Regions from separate parts of the Cytobacillus sp. FSL W7-1323 genome, predicted to be linked through region 2. Evidence: riboswitches for the same ligand, from Rfam matches in the RefSeq annotation. Region 2 holds a riboswitch; each other region holds the start of a gene.
What was found. Region 2 has a riboswitch for cobalamin ahead of metE (5-methyltetrahydropteroyltriglutamate--homocysteine S-methyltransferase). Riboswitches for the same ligand answer to the same signal wherever they lie in the genome.
Positions count from the first base shown of each region.

Region 1: it holds a riboswitch for cobalamin, as region 2 does, so the genes downstream of both, MKX67_RS11860 (acyl-CoA dehydrogenase family protein) here and metE (5-methyltetrahydropteroyltriglutamate--homocysteine S-methyltransferase) in region 2, are expected to answer to the same signal.
Region 3: it holds a riboswitch for cobalamin, as region 2 does, so the genes downstream of both, MKX67_RS13605 (ribonucleoside-diphosphate reductase subunit alpha) here and metE (5-methyltetrahydropteroyltriglutamate--homocysteine S-methyltransferase) in region 2, are expected to answer to the same signal.
Region 4: it holds a riboswitch for cobalamin, as region 2 does, so the genes downstream of both, MKX67_RS02255 (ABC transporter substrate-binding protein) here and metE (5-methyltetrahydropteroyltriglutamate--homocysteine S-methyltransferase) in region 2, are expected to answer to the same signal.

Region 1 is NZ_CP151998.1:2,312,056-2,317,027, reverse strand. Features, by position in the region: gene MKX67_RS11870 (MMPL family transporter) at 1-297, shown strand, start outside; gene MKX67_RS11865 (YhgE/Pip domain-containing protein) at 284-2,095, shown strand; cobalamin riboswitch at 2,381-2,566, shown strand; gene MKX67_RS11860 (acyl-CoA dehydrogenase family protein) at 2,767-4,434, shown strand; gene MKX67_RS11855 (NAD(P)-dependent oxidoreductase) at 4,449-4,972, shown strand, end outside.
Region 2 is NZ_CP151998.1:240,111-245,082, reverse strand. Features, by position in the region: gene MKX67_RS01295 (nucleotide sugar dehydrogenase) at 1-733, opposite strand, end outside; partial or broken gene MKX67_RS01290 (glycosyltransferase family 2 protein) at 1,196-2,236, opposite strand; gene MKX67_RS01285 (DNA-binding protein) at 2,519-2,806, shown strand; SAM riboswitch class I at 2,881-2,993, shown strand; cobalamin riboswitch at 3,047-3,227, shown strand; gene metE (5-methyltetrahydropteroyltriglutamate--homocysteine S-methyltransferase) at 3,375-4,972, shown strand, end outside.
Region 3 is NZ_CP151998.1:2,695,335-2,700,306, reverse strand. Features, by position in the region: gene MKX67_RS13610 (heavy metal translocating P-type ATPase) at 1-1,970, shown strand, start outside; cobalamin riboswitch at 2,501-2,681, shown strand; gene MKX67_RS13605 (ribonucleoside-diphosphate reductase subunit alpha) at 2,845-4,972, shown strand, end outside.
Region 4 is NZ_CP151998.1:423,648-428,619, reverse strand. Features, by position in the region: gene MKX67_RS02265 (heme ABC transporter ATP-binding protein) at 1-390, opposite strand, end outside; gene MKX67_RS02260 (iron ABC transporter permease) at 398-1,456, opposite strand; gene MKX67_RS02255 (ABC transporter substrate-binding protein) at 1,422-2,384, opposite strand; cobalamin riboswitch at 2,491-2,671, opposite strand; gene MKX67_RS02250 (hypothetical protein) at 2,725-3,504, opposite strand; gene mgtE (magnesium transporter) at 3,961-4,972, shown strand, end outside.

The DNA of each region.
Region 1 (4,972 bases), 2.1 Mb from region 2:
CATAATCGTGGAAAACTTTCTCCAAAACAAGCGATGAGAAAAACAATTGATGAGAAATTATTTTCCATTATCGTGTCTGCCTCCATTTTATCTAGTGTCGGATTTATATTATGGCTAACTTCTTCAAATCCAATCGTCGGTTCTATTGGATTATTATTAGGTAGAGGAGCATTGCTCGCGTTTTTACTCGTTATCCTTTTTCTACCTGCATTATTATTACTATGTGATAAATTGATTCAAAAAACATCTCTACAAATGGACTTTAGTAACAAGGAGGAAAAACATGAAGATCATTAAATGGATGCTTATCACTGCTTCCCTATTTTTCTTTCCTGTGATGAATATACATGCTGAATCACAAACAGTTAAAGGCGGAATGAGTAAAGGGAAAGTAGCAAACAAAAATGAAGTGATTTATGCTAACTTGCTAGCAGACGGTAACCTAACCGAATTATATGTTGTCAATTCGTTTGAACTGATAGAACCTGGTGTGATAGAAGATTTTGGGAATTACCAAAAGGTTAAAAATCTAACTGACACATCAAAAATTAGCAAAGAAAATGATCAGATCACATTACAAGCAAAAGAAGAAAATTACTATTATCAAGGAAACTTACCAAATAACTTTGAGTTACCTTGGCGTTTTACAATTAATTATTACCTTAATAATAAAAAGGTTGAACCAGAAAATTTAGCTGGTAAATCGGGCGATATAAAAATGGAAATTGCTGTAGAAGCGAATGAAGGTAAGCATTCTTCATTCTCTGAAAATTATATGCTGCAAATTAGCATACCGCTGAACACTGAAAAATTCAAGGATATAAAAGCCGAGAATGCCACTGTTGCACAATCCGGCAAAGATAAGCAGCTCACTTTTACCGTTATGCCGGAGCAGGAAGAAGTATTTACGATTGAGGCAGAAACAAATCATTTTGAAACAGAAGGTGTGCAAATATCTGCTTTACCTGCTTCACTTGCCATTGATAGCCCAGATACTGAAGAATTGACGAGTGAGTTTCACTCATTAACTGAGGCAATTGGTGACATTCATCATGGTGTCGGAGACTTAGCAATAGGAATGAATGAACTATCATCAGGCTTACGGTCTTTAGAGGGTGGGTCTGCACAATATAAAAAAGGACTAAATGAATTAAGTCAGTCTGGTAACCAATTAACAGAAGGATCAGCACAAATAAATAATACTTTATCTTTGATTAAAGATGAGATGAAACAAGCCAGTGGCGTAAGTGGTATTGGGGAACTCGAGAATGTAACAATCGATCTGCCTGAGGTAGCGGATAATCTAGAACAAGCAGCAAATGATGTAGACCAAGTAGTTGTTAATTATAATGAGGTAAAAACACAAATCAATCGTGCTCTGGAGCAGATACCAGATAACCAAATTTCAGATAAAGAGATAAATAAATTATATGAAAGTAATGCGGATAAAGAGGTAATTGATCAATTGGTAGAAACCTATAGAGGGACAAAAGCTGCTCAAGAAGTTCTACTACTAGCCAAAGATAACCTTACAGACATGGTTGAACCGCTATCAACCTTTAGTCAATCAATGAGAGAAGCAGCAGGTAACCTTCGTGCAATATCATCTAATATAGACGAATCTATTCTTCAAATTGACATTGATGAAGGGTTAAAACAATTGACATCTGGTGTTGAAGAAATGGTATCTAACTATAATCAATTCCACCAAGGGTTACTTGCTTATACAGGCGGTGTTTCTGAATTAAGTACATCATATAGTGACATCCATGAAGGAATTAGCGGTTCTCTATCTGGAGCTGAGCAACTAACGAAAGGAGCTGGCTCGCTTCATAATGGAACTGGACAATTACATGATGCAACTAAAGACATTCCTGATGAGGTGACAAAAGAAGTGGATGAAATGATATCGCAATATGATAAATCTGATTATGAGCCAATTTCTTTTGTATCAGATAAAAATAATGAAAAGTTGGAACTAGTCCAATTTGTCATCCAAACAGATAAGATTAAAATAAAAGATAACAAAGAAGATGTAAAAGAAACAAAAGATAAAGTAGGATTCTTCGAGAAACTTCTTAACTTATTTAAGTAAACTTGAAAAACACGCCACTGCAATCTAGGAGGCGTGTTTCTCTTTTCGGTGGTAAATTTATATAAACCTTTCATGTTACATCAAACGATCGGTCAAAATGAAGAATTAGGCTTTCTTCTACTCGGGTTGTAGGAGTGGATTTAATCAATGACTCTAGCTTATATTGTGGTTGGAAGAAAAATGATAAAGAGCCTAACTTTTTCATCATTTTAAGCTGAGAATACATATTCTAAAAAATAAATTGTAAATTTTCCGAAAAATTGATATATTGTTAGTGTGAAAACTAAATAAGCTAAATAAACAGGTGCTTGTTCATCAAGCTTAAAAGGGAAACCGGTTAGACTCCGGTGCTGTCCCGCAACTGTATATGCGAGCGGATTGTACATAACCACTTATTCATTATTGAATGGGGAAGGAGCAAATCCGCCACGACCATAAGCCAGGAGACCTGCCTGTTTTAGCCAACATCATTACCTACGCGGATAGGGGGTGTTAAGTGCGGATAGAAGAACATGTATATAACACTACACATGTTTATTTGTTTGTCCACTCGTTACTTAACAACTTCTTTTAATAGGAGTTGTTTTTTGTTTGAAGGAGGTTTGCTTCTTAGTACTGATTTGAGCAAGCGCTCAATCAAAGGAGATAGAAAGATGTAAAGGGAGTGCACGATGGCGAAGCTAAAAAAAACGCTAGAAGAAAAGGGAGATATTTTTTCTCCTGAAGATTTTCTTGAAGAGGAACAACTCATTGCACAAACGGCAGAATTATTTATTAAGAATGAAGTGTTGCCCCAAATGGATTCATTAGAAAAAAAGAACTATGAAGTGGCTAAGAATCTGTTTAAAAAATCAGGGGAACTTGGTCTACTTGCTATTGATGTACCTGAAGATTATGGCGGGTTTGCACTTGGTAAAAAATTATCCGGGCTTATTGCTGAAAAGATAGGATACGGTGGGGCTTTTAGTGTTTCCTATAATATTCATGTAGGTGTTGGCACATTACCGTATGTTTATTTTGGTTCAGAAGCACAAAAACAAAAGTATTTACCACAACTCATCTCTGGGGATTGGATTGGTGCTTATGCCTTAACGGAAGCAGGAGCTGGATCAGACGCACTTTCACCTAAAACAAGAGCTATTTACAACAGCAAGAGTGATAGTTGGATAATAAATGGGGAAAAACAATGGATTACCAATGCTCACATAGCAAATGTGTTTGTTGTGTTTTGCCAAACAAATGACGGGATGACTGCTTTTATTGTTGAAAAAAACACAGCAGGCGTATCTATTGGTGCAGAAGAAGAAAAGATGGGTATTCATGGATCATCAACAGCTACTCTTATATTGGAAGATGTCGTTGTGCCATCCGCTAATATACTAGGAGAAAAAGGAAAAGGTCATCAAGTTGCCATGAATATATTAAATCTTGCTAGATTGAAGCTAGCTTTCTCGAATATTGGCACAGCTAAACAAGCCTTCAACTTTTCTCTTAGCTATGCGAAAGAGAGACAACAATTTGATAGAGCGCTGGTTGAATTTACGTTGATACAAGAAAAATTAGCTGAAATGGCGACATCTATTTATGCAAGTGAAAGTGCCGCTTATCGCACAGCAGATATGATTGATCAAGCTCCAACGGATGAAGGAATCACCTCTTTAAAAGCATTCGCAATGGAATGTGCCATAAACAAAGTACGATGCTCTGAAATGCTTGGGCATGTAACAGATGAGGCCGTTCAAATTCACGGTGGATACGGTTATATGAGAGATTACGATGTTGAGCGACTATATAGGGATGCTCGAATCAGTCGTATCTTTGAAGGAACAAACGAAATCAATCGCTTAACCATAGCAAAAAACTTACTTCACAAACACTCATCTAAAGATATCACAATCAATACCCCGACACCATTACACCGAGATAGAAACAGCCAATTTATTGAGTTAGGAAAAGAACTGTTATCGCTGTCTTTGAAAGCGGTTTCAAATGCAAAGATTGATATTAATAGAGAACAGCAGTATGCACGTCTTTTAGCTAATATCATCACAGAACTATACACAATGGAAGCGACTTATATGCGGACTTCAAAACTGCAACATCGAAAACAAAATCAAAAGTGGAAAGATTTAGCGACTGATATTAAATGCGAACAATGCTTTCAATATTTGAAACAACAAACGATTAGCCTGATTTCAGCAGCGATACTTGATGAAAAAGAACGATTCGTTGCATTCGCAAATATTGAAAATTACCAAATCCCACTCTACAGCAATCTGTTATTGAAAAAAAGGCAATTAGCACAAATACTTATTGATCAACCAAAATTACTGAAATGAAGGGAGCTAAAATGATGGGTGAGAAAATCGGTTTTATTGGTTTAGGGAATATGGGTTTACCGATGGCGCAAAGCTTATTATCAGAAGGCAATGAAGTGTACGGCATCGACCTCAACAAAGATGCTGAAGCGGCATTGCTAAGGTCGGGAGGTGTGATTGGATTATCAATCAAAAATATCATAAAGCAAGTAAATTTTATTTTCACAAGCTTACCTTCAATGAAAGCGGTGGAAGAAATCTATTTAGGTGAGGAAGGATTGATTACAAAAGGACGGGAAGGCATTGTCCTGATTGATACAAGTACTGTTGCTCCTAGCTTGAATCAAAAATTAGCAGAAGAAGCAAAAAAGAAGAGGATTCATTTTCTTGCTGCTCCTGTCAGTGGGGGTGTAATCGGTGCTGAAAATCGTACTTTAACCATTATGGTCGGTGGTCCTAAACAAGCTTTCGAGCAATCCCAACCATTGTTAAATATTCTTGGAGAGAATATTTTTCATGTGAATGAACGAATTGAAAGCGGAACTGCAGTCAAATTAAT
Region 2 (4,972 bases):
CTGCCTGCAGGGCTTCATAAAAATCAATGTCTAATCGTTCACATAGCTCGTCCAACTCATTCACTAGTGAAATATTGACTAATCGCTGTGTATTTTCAAATAACTTAGCTAACTCTGCAACTTTCGGCGAGCTTACTGGCACAACTTCAGCAAAATACTTTGCATAAAACTGATCAATTTTCGCAAGAGAGCTCTCTGTTTGACCACTAATTACTTTTGGGATAGAGGCTAACGTATATTGCTTATTTGCAGGATCAATTCTCTCGGGTGAATAACATAAGTAGTAGTCTTCACCAGCTTTAAAGTGATGGCGTGTGAATATAGGCTCAATCACCTCTTCTACTGTTCCCGGATAAGTAGAGCTTTCATAAATAATCGTTTGTCCCGTCTGTAAATATTGGCAAAGATAGTTAGTAACGGCAATCATCGCTCTTAAATCCGGTTCATGATGTTCGTCAATTGGGGTTGGAACTGTGACGATGATATACTCAGCGGCTTTAAGCAAAGCTATAGCTGCATCCGTATGTTTTGGAATGAAATTTAGAACCGCTTGCAGCTCTTCATCTTTTACATCAGGAATATAACTGCTCCCTTGCTGTAATAACTCAATCTTATGAGTATCTTGATCGATGCCCGTTACATGACAGCCCTTTTTTGCTAAGTGGAGAGCCAGTGGGAGACCAACATAGCCGAGACCAATAACAGCAACTCTATCTATTTGACCTTGGAGCATGTCCCATTTTCGATTGCCATCTGTATAACCGCATCTCTGATTGAACGATAGTAAATATGAAAATGCTTCAATGTGGTCACCTAGAATCCGGTCAGTTGATTCGACCCGACCATCGGCTTGCCTGTGATGCTGTTTTCTAATTTTATTTGGCTTGACGACATCGACATAATGAATGGATTCGACTTTAAATCCTTTTAGAATTGCCTTTGCTTGAAATAACGGTGGAGACATTAATGTGAGGATACCAATCTCGTCAATCACTTTCCTGCTCATTGCATGTGGAATAGCAGTGAGAGAATTAACGGTGAGGTCCTCTCTTTTCAGTGCCATATTCAGAAGGTACTTAGCAGCACTCACAGAATGCAACGGATGGGCACGGTCGAGCAATATTTCTAAATCATTTAAAGCAATATCTGCCCCTTCTTCTACAGCATGTATAAAAGGGGTTAAATCTTCTGCTTTGATAACAAAATCACTATCTAAGAACAAACAGATATCTCCTGTACTGTGAAGCGCACCAATCGCTCTTGGAATGTTATGTCCGAGTGCCTGGTCAAACGCAATCACTTTCACACCTGACTTTTCTACCTTTTCCTTTGTTCGTTCATCTGCTCCATTTAACACAACAATGATTTCATCAATGCCTGCCTTCTTTACCTCAGCAATCACTTCAGCAATCGTATCCGGCTCCTTCCCTACAGGAATAATCGCACTATACTTCGCTCGTTTCTCTTCCTTTACCGAAAAGGCTTGTACATATTCCTTAAAAGATTGCCGATTTCGCCTGCCATCGTTTAAACCACCGCGATATCCTCTCTCTTCAATCAGTTGGGCCACTGCACGTAAATGGTCACCAATTATTAAACTTGTTGAAAATGAAAAAGAGGAGCCCGTAATCTTCTGTTGATGTTTCGGTCGAATCTTATTTGTAGCAATCACATCAATGGCTACTGGTGCACTCATCTTTAATTCTTTCATCACAGCTATACTATGAGCTAATGGCGGACAAGCTAAATTCTCCCAACCAATTGTATCAAGCGCTGATTTTTTCATCACATGAGGAACAGCGACTAAGGAATTAACGGATAACTCACCTTTACCTAAAAAATGATTAAGAGAGAACTTTGATACTGCTGTCGGATGTGGTCTAATGGGGCGCTTCATTGTCCAGCTTAAATCATTTAGGGCAATATCAGCCCCATCCTGAATGCCATCAAGCAGTGCTTGTAGCTCCTGTGCTCTAACGACAATATCACCATCAATAAAAAGAAGCGTATCTCCTTTTGCCTCCCTTGCACCAATTGCTCGTCCAATATCCACCCCTAGAGGTTCTTTATAAACAAGCTTTCTACATTCAAATGCTTCCGCTATTTTCTCCGATCCATCTGTTGAACCATTCAAAACAGCGATGATTTCATATGGCTCAATCTTCACTAACTCTTCTAAAACGGCTGACAACGTAGATTCTTCATTCTGAATGGGAATAATAACAGATAGATTCATAACACTTCACTTCTCTCCTTCAGCAAAATTAATAGTCTCCTTTGTGCTAACTATAGCCTTTTCCATCACAAACCCGAGAAAAACACTAAGTAATATCAATATATACAGCTTGGCCAATTTTGTTCTCGGACAAGTATACAATCTATGAAAGATGGTGCGATAGACAGGGTAGATTGGTTTAATTATGGGGGCATTGATCCGATTCGGCACTAAAAAATATATTATTACTATTCGTTAGGAGATGTTAAAGTAGATATATATGTATTTAAGGGGGAGTACAAATTGGAATTCGAGTTGAATTTTATTTGGATTGCCGCCGGTTTAGCATTACTTGGCTATTTCATAGGCAATGGGTTGAAGCAATTTAGTAGTAAAAATGAAGGTAATATGAATCATTTACTTGTGGAGCAAAGCCACCTTCATCTTTACTTTTATTTAAGTGAAGCTGACATGAAGGATCTATTACAGAAGCATCCTCACGCACCAAAAGTCATTCTTAATGGCAAGCATTATTACCATCTACATAAATTTCGCAAGTGGCTTGAATCTGATGATATATATCACTCATGAAGAATTTATTTTGACAGCTTCCATTTATTATGCTAATCTATCTGTAAAATTCAAAATATTATAAATATGTAATTCTCTTATTCAGAGAGGTGGAGGGACTGGCCCGATGAAACCCAGCAACCTTTAACAATTATTTGTTAAAAAGGTGCTAATTCCTGCAAAGTGTAATAGCTTTGGCAAATAAGAGAGGATAAAGACCTCTCTATTTTTAATTAGAGAGGTCTTTTGTATTTTCAAAACTTAATAACAAAGGCAACAGATGCATGATTGCTTAAAAGGGAAGCCCGGTGGAATGCCGGCACGGTCCCGCCACTGTGAAGGAGAGCGACTTATCATTGACCACTATTTCATAATAGAAATGGGAAGGGATAACGAGCGATAATCCGAAGTCAGGAGACCTGTCTGTTGTTTGCACTTAGACTCTACGGATGCATAGAGAGGAGTGATGAATACGTGTTGAGCAAATCAAATGGTCTCAACTCTAGTTAATATTGCGTATGAATCTCTCATTTAATAATAAATAGAGAGATTTTTTGTTGAGAAAATACAATCTAAAGGAGTGTTTAAATTGACTGAAGTAAAAAGCTCAAATGTAGGTTATCCAAGAATTGGCGAGAAGCGGGAGTGGAAGAAAGCTCTAGAACAATTTTGGAGTGGTAAGTTGAATAAAGAGACTTTTCTGCAACAAATGGAAGTCATTCGTTTATCCTCTCTCGAGAAACAAAAACAACTTGGCGTTGATCTCATCCCGGTTGGCGATTTCACACTGTATGATCATGTCCTTGATACAGCTGTGATGTTTGGACTTGTTCCTGAGCGTTTTACATACAGAGGTGGGAAGGTTGATATCGAAACGTATTTTGATATTGCCAGAGGGAACAAAGATGCCGTGGCAGCTGAAATGACCAAATGGTTTAACACAAACTATCACTACATCGTGCCAGAACTCAACAACCTCACGCCAACACTTGCTGAAAACCGGCCACTTGCCTTTTATAAAGAAGGAAAAGAGAAGCTTGAAATCGACGGGAAACCGGTTATCTTGGGCCCGATTACGTTTGTGAAATTATCAAAGGGCTATAAAGAAAGTGAATTCAAATCAATCGTCAATCAATTCGTTCCTCTTTATGCACAAATTTTAAAAGAATTACAGCAAGAAGGTGCCTTGTGGGTACAAATCGATGAACCTATTTTAGCAACTACCCTCACAGAAGAAGACATCTCACTCTATCAAGCAGTTTACCAAACATTACACCAGGCAGCACCACAGATAAATATCATTTTACAAACGTATTTTGAAAGCATCACTCATTTTGAAGCTGTTACCTCATTACCTGTGCAAGCGATCGGCCTTGATTTTGTCCATGATGCAGGTCAAAACCTCGCTTCTTTACAAAAATTCGGCTTCCCAAGTGATAAAGTATTAGCTGCAGGTCTCATCGATGGCCGTAATATCTGGGGCGCCAAACTTGATAATAAGCTCTCTCTTCTAGAAAAAATTACAGCAATTGTTCCGAAAGATCGCTTAATCATCCAGCCTTCATCCAGCTTATTGCATGTACCCGTTACAGTCAAAATTGAAGAAACACTAGATCATACATTAAAGACCGCACTCGCCTTTGCTGATGAAAAATTACAAGAAATCGTAGTGCTAACGAAAGGAATAAGAGAAGGAAAAGAGCAAATCCAAGATGAGATAAACGAGAGACGAACTGCTATCGAGGTGCTAAATCAATCTTCTATTAGAAACAATCAACAAGTACAAACAGCCATTCAAAACTTACCATCATCACTAGCAGAGCGCGAAGCACCTTATTCTGTTCGTCAAGCAACACAAAAAATAGCCTTCCAACTACCACTCCTACCTACAACAACGATTGGAAGCTTCCCACAAACACAGGAAGTGAGAAGAAATCGTTTAAAATGGCGTAAAGGAGAGTTAACTGCTACTGACTATCAAACATATATCAAAACGGAAATTAAAAAGTGGATTGATATTCAAGAAGAGCTAGGCCTTGATGTGTTTGTTCATGGCGAATTCGAGCGCACAGATATGGTCGAATACTTCGGTGAAAAATTAGCCGGATTCCAATTCACAAAATTCGGTTGGGTGCAGTCTTATGGCTCTCGTTGTGTCAAACCACCACTCATTTATGGAGATGTCTC
Region 3 (4,972 bases), 2.1 Mb from region 2:
ATGATGTGAGGGAACAGCATATTAAAAAGCAGCAAAAGAAATTTATCGCTGCTGCTATCCTTTCTCTACCATTACTTTGGACGATGGTTGGGCATTTTGAATTCACTTCATTCATTTTTCTACCAGATTTTTTAATGAACCCTTGGATACAGTTAATTTTGGCGACACCTGTACAATTTATTATCGGTTGGCAATTTTATACTGGTGCATATAAATCATTGAAATCTGGTAGCGCGAATATGGATGTACTTGTTGTATTAGGTACTTCTGCAGCTTACTTTTATAGTTTGTTTCTAACATTACAATCGATGAATGCAACACATGGTCATCATGTTGAGCTCTATTATGAAACGAGTGCGATTATTATTACCCTTATTTTGTTAGGGAAATTATTTGAAGCACGTGCAAAAGGAAGATCATCAGAAGCAATAAAAAAATTAATGAATTTAAAGGCTAAAAAAGCCGTTGTATTAAAAGAAGGGAAGGAAACCATTGTCCCTGTTGAGCAAGTAATGCAAGGCGATATGGTTATCATTAAGCCTGGTGACAGAATTCCTGTAGATGCAGTAATCATTGAAGGGCATTCAGCAGTTGACGAATCAATGTTAACAGGAGAAAGCGTGCCAGTTGATAAGAAAGCTGGTGATGAAGTAATAGGAGCAACTGTAAACAAAAATGGCCATTTAACAGTTGAAGCAACAAAGGTTGGAAAAGATTCAGCGCTTGCGCAAATTATTAAAGTAGTCGAGCAAGCACAAGGGTCAAAAGCACCTATTCAGCGGTTAGCCGATAAGATTTCGGGCATCTTTGTTCCCATTGTGGTAGCTATTGCCCTTGTTACCTTCTGTATATGGTTTCTTTTCTTGCAACCGGGTGATGTAGCTAGTGCGTTAGAAAAAATGATTGCTGTACTCGTCATTGCTTGTCCTTGTGCACTAGGATTAGCGACGCCTACTTCAATTATGGCAGGGTCTGGCCGTTCAGCCGAGATGGGTGTTTTATTTAAAGGTGGAGAGCATCTCGAGATGACACATGAAATTACAACTGTTGTGGTTGATAAAACAGGTACTGTTACAAATGGTCAGCCTGTATTAACCGATATCATAGTCGAGCCTGGAACAAATGAGGCCCATTTCCTTTCCATTGTTGCTGCGAGTGAGAAGTCATCTGAACACCCTCTTGCTGAAGCCATTGTGAAAGGGTTAGAGGAGAGAAATATAGAAAAAGTAAAAAGTGAATATTTCGAAGCGCTACCGGGTTATGGTATCTCTGCGAAAGTTACAGGAAAAGATGTACTGATTGGTACAGTTAGATTAATGGTAGAGAATGGGATAGACTCCTCTTGGTTCTCGAAACAAATGAAAGAATTAGAAGGTGAAGGAAAAACAGCTATGCTTGTGGCTATTAACGGTAGAGCAAAAGGCCTCCTTGCTGTAGCTGATACGATAAAAGATTCATCAAACGAAGCGATTCAAAGGCTACATGATATGGGGTTAGAAGTTATTATGATGACTGGAGATAACCAGTTAACCGCACAAGCCATTGCTAAAGAAGTAGGTATATCAAAAGTCATTGCAGAAGTCTTACCAGAAACGAAAGCAGAAGAAGTAAGAAAGCTACAAAGTCAAGGGAAAAAGGTAGCGATGGTAGGAGATGGTATTAACGATGCCCCAGCATTAGCAACTGCCGATATCGGCATGGCTATCGGTACAGGTACAGATATTGCCATGGAAGCAGGAGACATTACACTTATGCGTGGTGATCTAAATAGTATTGCTGATGCAATCATGATGAGTAAAAAAACCATTCGTAATATTAAACAGAATCTTTTTTGGGCGTTTGGCTATAATACAATCGGTATTCCTATTGCAGCTGCAGGTTTCTTAGCACCATGGTTAGCAGGTGCTGCGATGGCGTTTAGCTCTGTGTCCGTTGTATTAAATGCACTTCGTTTGCAACGTGTAAGATAAAAATAACAAGTTCCGTATGAATTTCTATAAAACATTCTATACAATAAACTGAATGAGAAAAACAAGCTAATTTAAATAGTTAGTTTGTTTTTCTATTTTTATAGAAGACATGAAGAAGATTGGTAAAAAAATTTTGTCCTTTAAGATAAATTATTTTCTTTTAATATGGAATATACCTTTAATTAATTTTTGCCCCACAACTTTAACACCATTGATTTATTTCAACAATTCTATGATTTTTTAATTTATTTACCAAAAAACTATTACTTTTCTGGTTTAAGCATACTCGTTTGAAGGTAAAAAAGTAGAGTTGGTCAGCTTGAACAATTTTTAATGGATTTCAAGACTTTTTTACACAAATAAGAAATGCTATTATTTATTATGGTCTTAAATTTACCGCTAAAAGAACGAAATGTATATTTTAGATTTAGATAAAAGAAATAAATTGTATTCTATGAAATGATGTGATATGATTACTCATACAATCTCAGATACAATATATAGTTATTTTTTTACTTCTTAACAACTACATATAGTAATTGGTTGAAGGAGTCCAAATGGACTTAAAATGGGAATCCGGATAAGCCGGAGCTGTACCCGCAACTGTAAGTGTGACGAAAAGAGGAAACCACTGTTCTTTTGAAAGAATGGGAAGGCTCTTAGTAGATTGATACACAAGCCAGGATACCTGCCTTCTTAATCAAAAGTTTCAATTCTTCGGGGCTTGAGAAGATGAAACGACAGTTGATGAAAAGAGTGTATTGTACACTTGTATTTATACTGTCGTTTGATCCGCTCAAGGTGTAACTGGGGCGGTTTTTTTTATGCCTAAATTTGATAGAAATAGTTTGAAGGAGGAAGGAATTTGAAAACAATGATTGATACGACAGTCAATTTTGAACAATTATATCAACAATTCAACAACTTACCAATTAGTGCGTTAGAAAAGCGTGCAGATCAATTAAATCACTTAGAGTTAGATAGTTTCTACGATCAGTTAATACTAGAATGTCTTTCTTACATAAATGTTAATGAACCTGATTGGACATATGTGGCTGCCCATTTATATTTAAAGAAGATTTATCAACAAGCAGCTGAGAACCGAGGGTACAGTGGTCAGGCTTATGGTGATTTTCATTCTTTAATTCAACAATTAAGTGATATTGATATTTATAGTCCTATTTTATTATCTAGTTATACAAAAGAAGAAATTGATGAATTAGGCAAAGAAATTGTCCCTGAAAGAGATCAGCTCTTTACTTATCTCGGGATCAAAATGCTTACGGATCGTTATGTAGCAAAAGATCGCAAAAAGAGGATTTTTGAATTGCCTCAAGAACGCTGGATGGTTATTGCAATGATTCTTATGCATCAAGAAGAAAAAAATCGGCTGCAATTAGTAAAAGAAGCTTACTGGGCAATGAGTAACTTATTTATGACCGTAGCTACACCAACTTTATCTAATGCAGGTAAGAATTGGGGACAACTATCTAGCTGCTTTATCGAAACAGTTGATGATAGTCTAGATTCAATTTATGACAGTAATACAGACATTGCTGCACTATCTAAAAATGGTGGTGGAATCGGCGTTTATTTAGGTAAGATTCGTAGTAGAGGTAGTATGATTAAAGGGTTCAAAGGCGCTTCATCTGGGGTGCTTCCATGGATGAAACAACTAAATAATACAGCTGTAAGTGTCGATCAACTTGGACAAAGACAAGGGGCAATTAGCGTTTATTTAGACGTTTGGCACAAGGATATCTTCTCTTTCCTTGATGCAAAGTTAAATAATGGTGATGAAAGATTACGTACACATGATTTATTTACCGGTGTATGTCTACCTGATTTATTCATGGAAAAAGTAGAAGAGCGTAGTAACTGGTATTTATTTGACCCACATGAGGTTCGACAAAAAATGGGCTTCTCACTAGAAGATTATTATGATGAAGAAGTTGGTGCAGGTACTTTTAGAATGAAATATCTAGAATGCGTCAATAATGAAGAGCTATCGAAGAAGGAAATTCCTGCTATCGATATTATGAAGTCTATCATGCGTAGTCAATTAGAAACTGGAACACCATTTATGTTCTATCGGGATGAAGTGAACCGTATGAATGCAAACGCACATGCAGGTATGATCTATTGTACAAATCTTTGTACTGAAATCGTTCAAAATCAAAGTGTAACAACAAGAGAAGAAGAGTATACAAAAGATGGTAAAATTGTCATCGAGAAAACACCTGGAGATTTCGTCGTATGTAACCTGTCTTCTATTAACCTTGCCAAAGCAGTGAATGAAGCAGTCATAGAACGATTGATTCCTATTCAAGTAAGAATGCTGGACAATGTAATTGATATTAATAAAATCCCTGTTATCCAAGGGCAGTTAACGAATAAAAAATATCGCGCGATTGGCTTAGGTACTTTCGGCTGGCATCATTTATTAGCTACTAATAAGGTCGTTTGGGAAAGCCCTGAATCATTAGAATTTGCAGACCGACTTTACGAGAAAATTGCTTACTTAACAATTGAAAGTTCTATGAATCTAGCTGAGGAAAAGGGAGCCTACCCCGCATTCAATGGTTCAGATTGGCAAACAGGTGCCTATTTCGAAAAAAGAGATTACCTGAATGCTGATAGCGAACTTGATTGGCAAGGACTAATGGAAAAAGTGAGAGCAAAAGGAATTAGAAACGGCTATTTACAAGCGGTAGCACCAAATGCGTCAACTGCATTAATTGCAGGTAGTACACCGAGTATTGATCCAATCTTCAACAAGCAATACTCAGAGGAGAAAAAAGACTATCGTATTCCTGTAACTGCACCAGACCTAAACGCTCAAACTACGTGGTACTATAAATCTGCTTACCATATCGATCAAAAATGGAGCATTGCTCAAAATGCGAAACGTCAAAAGCATATTGACCAAGCAGTGTCATTTAATCTTTATATTAAAAATACGATTAAAGCAAAAGAATTATTAGATCTTCACGTATCGGCAT
Region 4 (4,972 bases), 180 kb from region 2:
ATGCTGTACGCCTGTTTGTTTCATCGATCGTTGAACCACTTCTTCATCATCTTCAGACCATGTTTGGAACCAGCCACTTTGATGAGCATAGCGGCCAAGTGATACAATTTCCTTTACTGTATAAGAAAAACTATGTTCGGCATGTTGAGGTAGGACAGCAACGATTTTCGCTATTTCCTTCGTGTTATAATTTTGTACTGGTTGATCTTTTAAATAAACTTCACCAGATGTGACCGGTATAAGACCACTTAGCATCTTTAAAACTGTCGACTTGCCGCTCCCATTCGGTCCAAGTATGCCGAATAACTGTCCTTTCTCTACTTCAAAGGAAACATCATGAATGACCTGCTTGCCTCCATAACCACCGTTAATTTTTCGTAAGCTATACATCATCACATTATCCTCTGCCTTCCGCTCTTCTTTTAATTAGAATGATAGCAAAAACTGGTGCACCAATTAACGCAGTAATGACACCAATAGGTAACTCAGTAGGTGAAATGACTGTTCTTGCAAATAAATCAGCAAGTATTAAAAACCCCGCACCTGTCATCATCGATAAAGGAAGCAAGTGTCTATGGTCTGGTCCCCATAGCAATCTGGTCAGATGCGGAATGACTAAGCCGACAAATCCGATTGTACCTGACACTGCTACAGCGGCACCAGTTAAAATCGATCCGGCAATTAAGACCATCATCTTACGTTTCTGTACATTCACCCCGATATGACGAGCTCTTTCTTCGCCGAATGACATCGCATTTAATTCCTTGCTATTGGCAATGAGCATCGCAGAACCAATGATAAAGAAAGGAAGGATGATTTGAACATAGTCCCAACCTCTCATCGATACGCTTCCTAACAACCACCCAATAATCTGTCTCAGTTCATCCCCGGTTAAAGCAATCATTAAGGAAATAAATGCACCTAGAAAAGAACTGAAGATAATACCGGTTAAAATGATTGTCTCTACTCTCATGCCACGATCAATTTGTCGCGCAAAGAAAAGGACAACAATTATCGTTAGAAAAGCTGTTGTAATACTAAATAACGGTAAAGTAAAGGTGCCAACAAACGGAATGGATAAACCGAGAAAGATCGTTAATACAGCACCAACAGAAGCTCCTGAAGACACCCCCAATGTATAAGGGTCTGCTAAAGGGTTCCTTAATAAACCTTGAAAGGCAGCACCTGCTATTGCAAGTGATGCCCCGACGAAGCCCGCCAATACTACTCTAGGCAAGCGAATATTCATAACAATATTACTATGCATTGGATTAACATCATTACTTATCGGTAAACGTAAGATTTCCGCTCCAATGATATTGAATATATCTAACGGTAGCACTGAAACAGTCCCTATAGAAATCCCCATCATCATTGCTACACATAAGAAAACGAACGCACAGAGATAAGCAACACCTCTATTATTTAAATACTTCTGGGTAAATCGCTTTTGCAAGCTCCTCTACTCCTTCTACAAGTCTAGGACCTGTACGAGTTACCTTATCAGAGTGCACATCATAGACTTGCTTCTCTTTAACGGCTGTTACATCTTGCCAACCTTCTCGACTTAAAAGGGTTTCTACCGCATTTTCCGTATAATACCCGTATGTAGTGATAATCACATCAGGATTTTTTTCGATGACAGCTTCCTCGTCAATTTGTGGCCACCCTTCTTCTTCAATTACATTTTCCGCTTGGATTAAATTGAGCATATCATCAATAAATGTTTTTTGACCGGCAGTATATAAAGAAGGAGCTGCAGAGATTTCTACAAAGACAGATTTTTTCTCTTCAACAGACTTTGCTTTTTCTTCAATTTCTGCCAAACGGGTTTTCATTTCCTCAACTGTTTGATTTGCTTCTTCTGTTGCTCCTGTTGCTTTACCAATCATTTCTATGGAATCATATACTTCTTCAAAATTCTGTGCATCATTGACAATAAGAACAGGAATACCAGCATCTCTTAATTGATCTAAGCCTTCAGTACTATTATGCGCTCCTGAATTATGTGCTAATACAACATCTGGATTTAAAGCAATAATTGCTTCTACATTAAATTCTTGTCCACCGATTTTTTCAATATCAGCTACTTCTTCTGGATAATTATCAAAATCAGATACACCGACTACCTTCTCACCTAACCCTAATTCGAAAGCGATTTCAGTATTACTCGGGATTAATGAAACAATCGCTTCTGGTTCCTCTTCAATCACCACTTCTTGATCCGCAGCATCCGTTAATGTTACAGGAAAAGCGCTAGTTTCAGTACTCTCTTCAACCTTCTCTTCTCCATCTTTTTTCGGTTCAGCTGTGTCATTCCCACATCCAGCAAGAATACCTGCTGATAGTAGAATCGAGACTAAAAATAAATACCATTTCTTCATGATTGACCCTCCTTAAAATATAAAACATCCCCATTAGTAGGAGATGTTTGGAAGGAATAATCACGACAAAGAAGCCTTACCAAACACCCCCTATCCTCGTAGGTTACAGTGTTTATGGAAGATAGGCAGGTTTCCTGGCTTATGGTTTATAATCAAAGGCTCCTCCTATACAACATATATAGGAGTTTTCTTTGTTTATTAACCAGTTACAGTGGCGGGACCGCATTGGTTTTACACCAATTTCCCCTATTAAGTCAAAAATTGACACCTATTTCCTTAAATCTACAATTTTCTGTCGATTTTATTATACCTTATCATATTTTGTGGTGCATTATTATTTTTATGAATCAGTTACTTGCCATTCTTTCAGTTTTTTATCAAAAACCAATCTCGCGTCTGGAGTGGCTTCCTTCCTCATTGCTTCGAACTCATCATACATATCATCCATATTAGCGAAATCTCCAACTGTCCAGAGCGGTATATTAATTTTTGTACGTGTCTGCTCACTCTGTTCAAAAGAAATTACCAGGCCTTCCTTCATTAAATTTCTTAATGCCATTAACGCGCCTTCTGGAACTTGCGGATATGTTTTTTTCTTTTTTAGGCCTAATAAAGATTTTTCTACTTTTAAATGCTCCATCTTCATAGCAGCAACGTCGCCAAGCATTTTGTAAAAGTCCTGCCAGTCTCGGTAATAGACCTTATTTAACCAACCGTCATCATGCGCTAAATAACAATAACGATTGCTTAAATGGTTATAGAAAGGTTTCTTTAAATGCTCCTTTACATGACTAAGATATAGGAGCTCAGCAATTGCTTGAGCAGGCAATTCATTTAACGATTCTTCCTCCTCGAAATCTATCCAGCAAAAATCACCATAACTATAAACATCTTCGTTTATTAGTGCTGGCAGGTCTTCATGAGCCACCCAATCAAACATGGTATGTACATTCAGTTCCCCATTATCATACTGATGCTTCACTAATAGAAGATGCCCTGTCCTGTTCTGTAATGATTGCATAAACTCAGAAAATTCAATTCCATAAGAAATAACGGACTGGTCCTTTTCGTTTAATAAGATATAGATGAGATCTCGAACACTATGATTTTTCTTTCGCAATTTAGAAACCTCCGAACTGAAAATAGAAAGACGAAGAGCAAATTCAATAGTACCACCTTAGTTATTACCCTCATACCACACACAATTTCGTTTTACTGCAATAATTTATACTAACTACATGTAAATCATAAACAACCGATACAATGCGTCATTTCATCCATTTCATTTTAGCAAAGATAAGGAAATACGATTATTAAAAAAACATTACAAAATAACTATTTCAATTCCTGAGTTTTGTTCATACCCTAAAAAAACCTTTTTATATCAAACCAATGATAACAATCCACTTCTAACACATACTATGAAAATAACTAATGGATTAGCATACAATCTTAACTTTTAAATCATACATTACTTTAAGAAATCATGATTTTCCCAGTAAAAGAATGGTAAGATAAGCATATAATCTCCGTTTACAATTTAAGGTATATCCTCGGTTGAAAGGACTTGAGCTTTATGATTCAGACGATGACAGAAAACCAAATCGCTTTATTGATCATCAAAGCATTAAAAGATAATAAACAAAAAGAATTTAACAGGATTTTAGATGAACTGCAACCGTATGATATTGCTCAAGCTTATGATCATCTGCCTGAAAAGCATAAGAAGCGCTTCTTATTATTTATGACTGCTGACCGCCTTGCCCAGTTGCTAGAGGAATTGAATAAAGACATGCAGCTTGAGGTTTTAAATAAATTAGAAAATGAGAAAACAGGAAAAGTCTTGGATCTAATGGACAATGACGACCTCGCCCTTTTACTTCATGATATGTCAGCTGAGAAAATAGAAGGTCTCCTTGCCGGTATGAAACAAAGTGAATCTCGCATCATTCAGAATATGATGACCTATCCACCAGAAACTGCCGGGCGCTTAATGACTAACCGTTTTGTATGGATTCGTGATTATTACACAGTCCGAGAAGCAGTAGAGAAGTTAAAATCCTTTGCAGAATATGCTGAAACGATTAATTATTTATACGTGATAGATCAAGACAGAAAATTAGTTGGGGTTGTCTCTCACCGTGACTTACTAATCGCAGAGCCCCTCGAGGTTATCCAAGACATTATGTATGAACGGGTCATCTCAGCTGCAGTGACGACAGACCAAGAAGAAGTTGCAAACATGGTCTTAAAATATGATTTTCTTGCTATTCCAATTGTGAATGAAGAAAATGTGCTAATGGGTATTGCCACTGTTGATGACTTGATGGATGTTGTTGTCCAAGAAGCGAATGAAGATATTGAAAAACTATCCGCTTCCGGTAAGGCAATTGACTTTGATACGAAAGCTTTCGTCGCCGCTTATCGAAGGTTACCGTGGCTCATCCTTTTATTATTCATCGGCATTATTTCAGGCAGTATCATAAGCGGGTATGAGGCTACTTTATCGCAAGTCGTAGCCCTCGCCTTTTTCATGCCCATGATTTCTGGTATGACAGGTAACACAGGTACGCAATCATTAGCTGTAG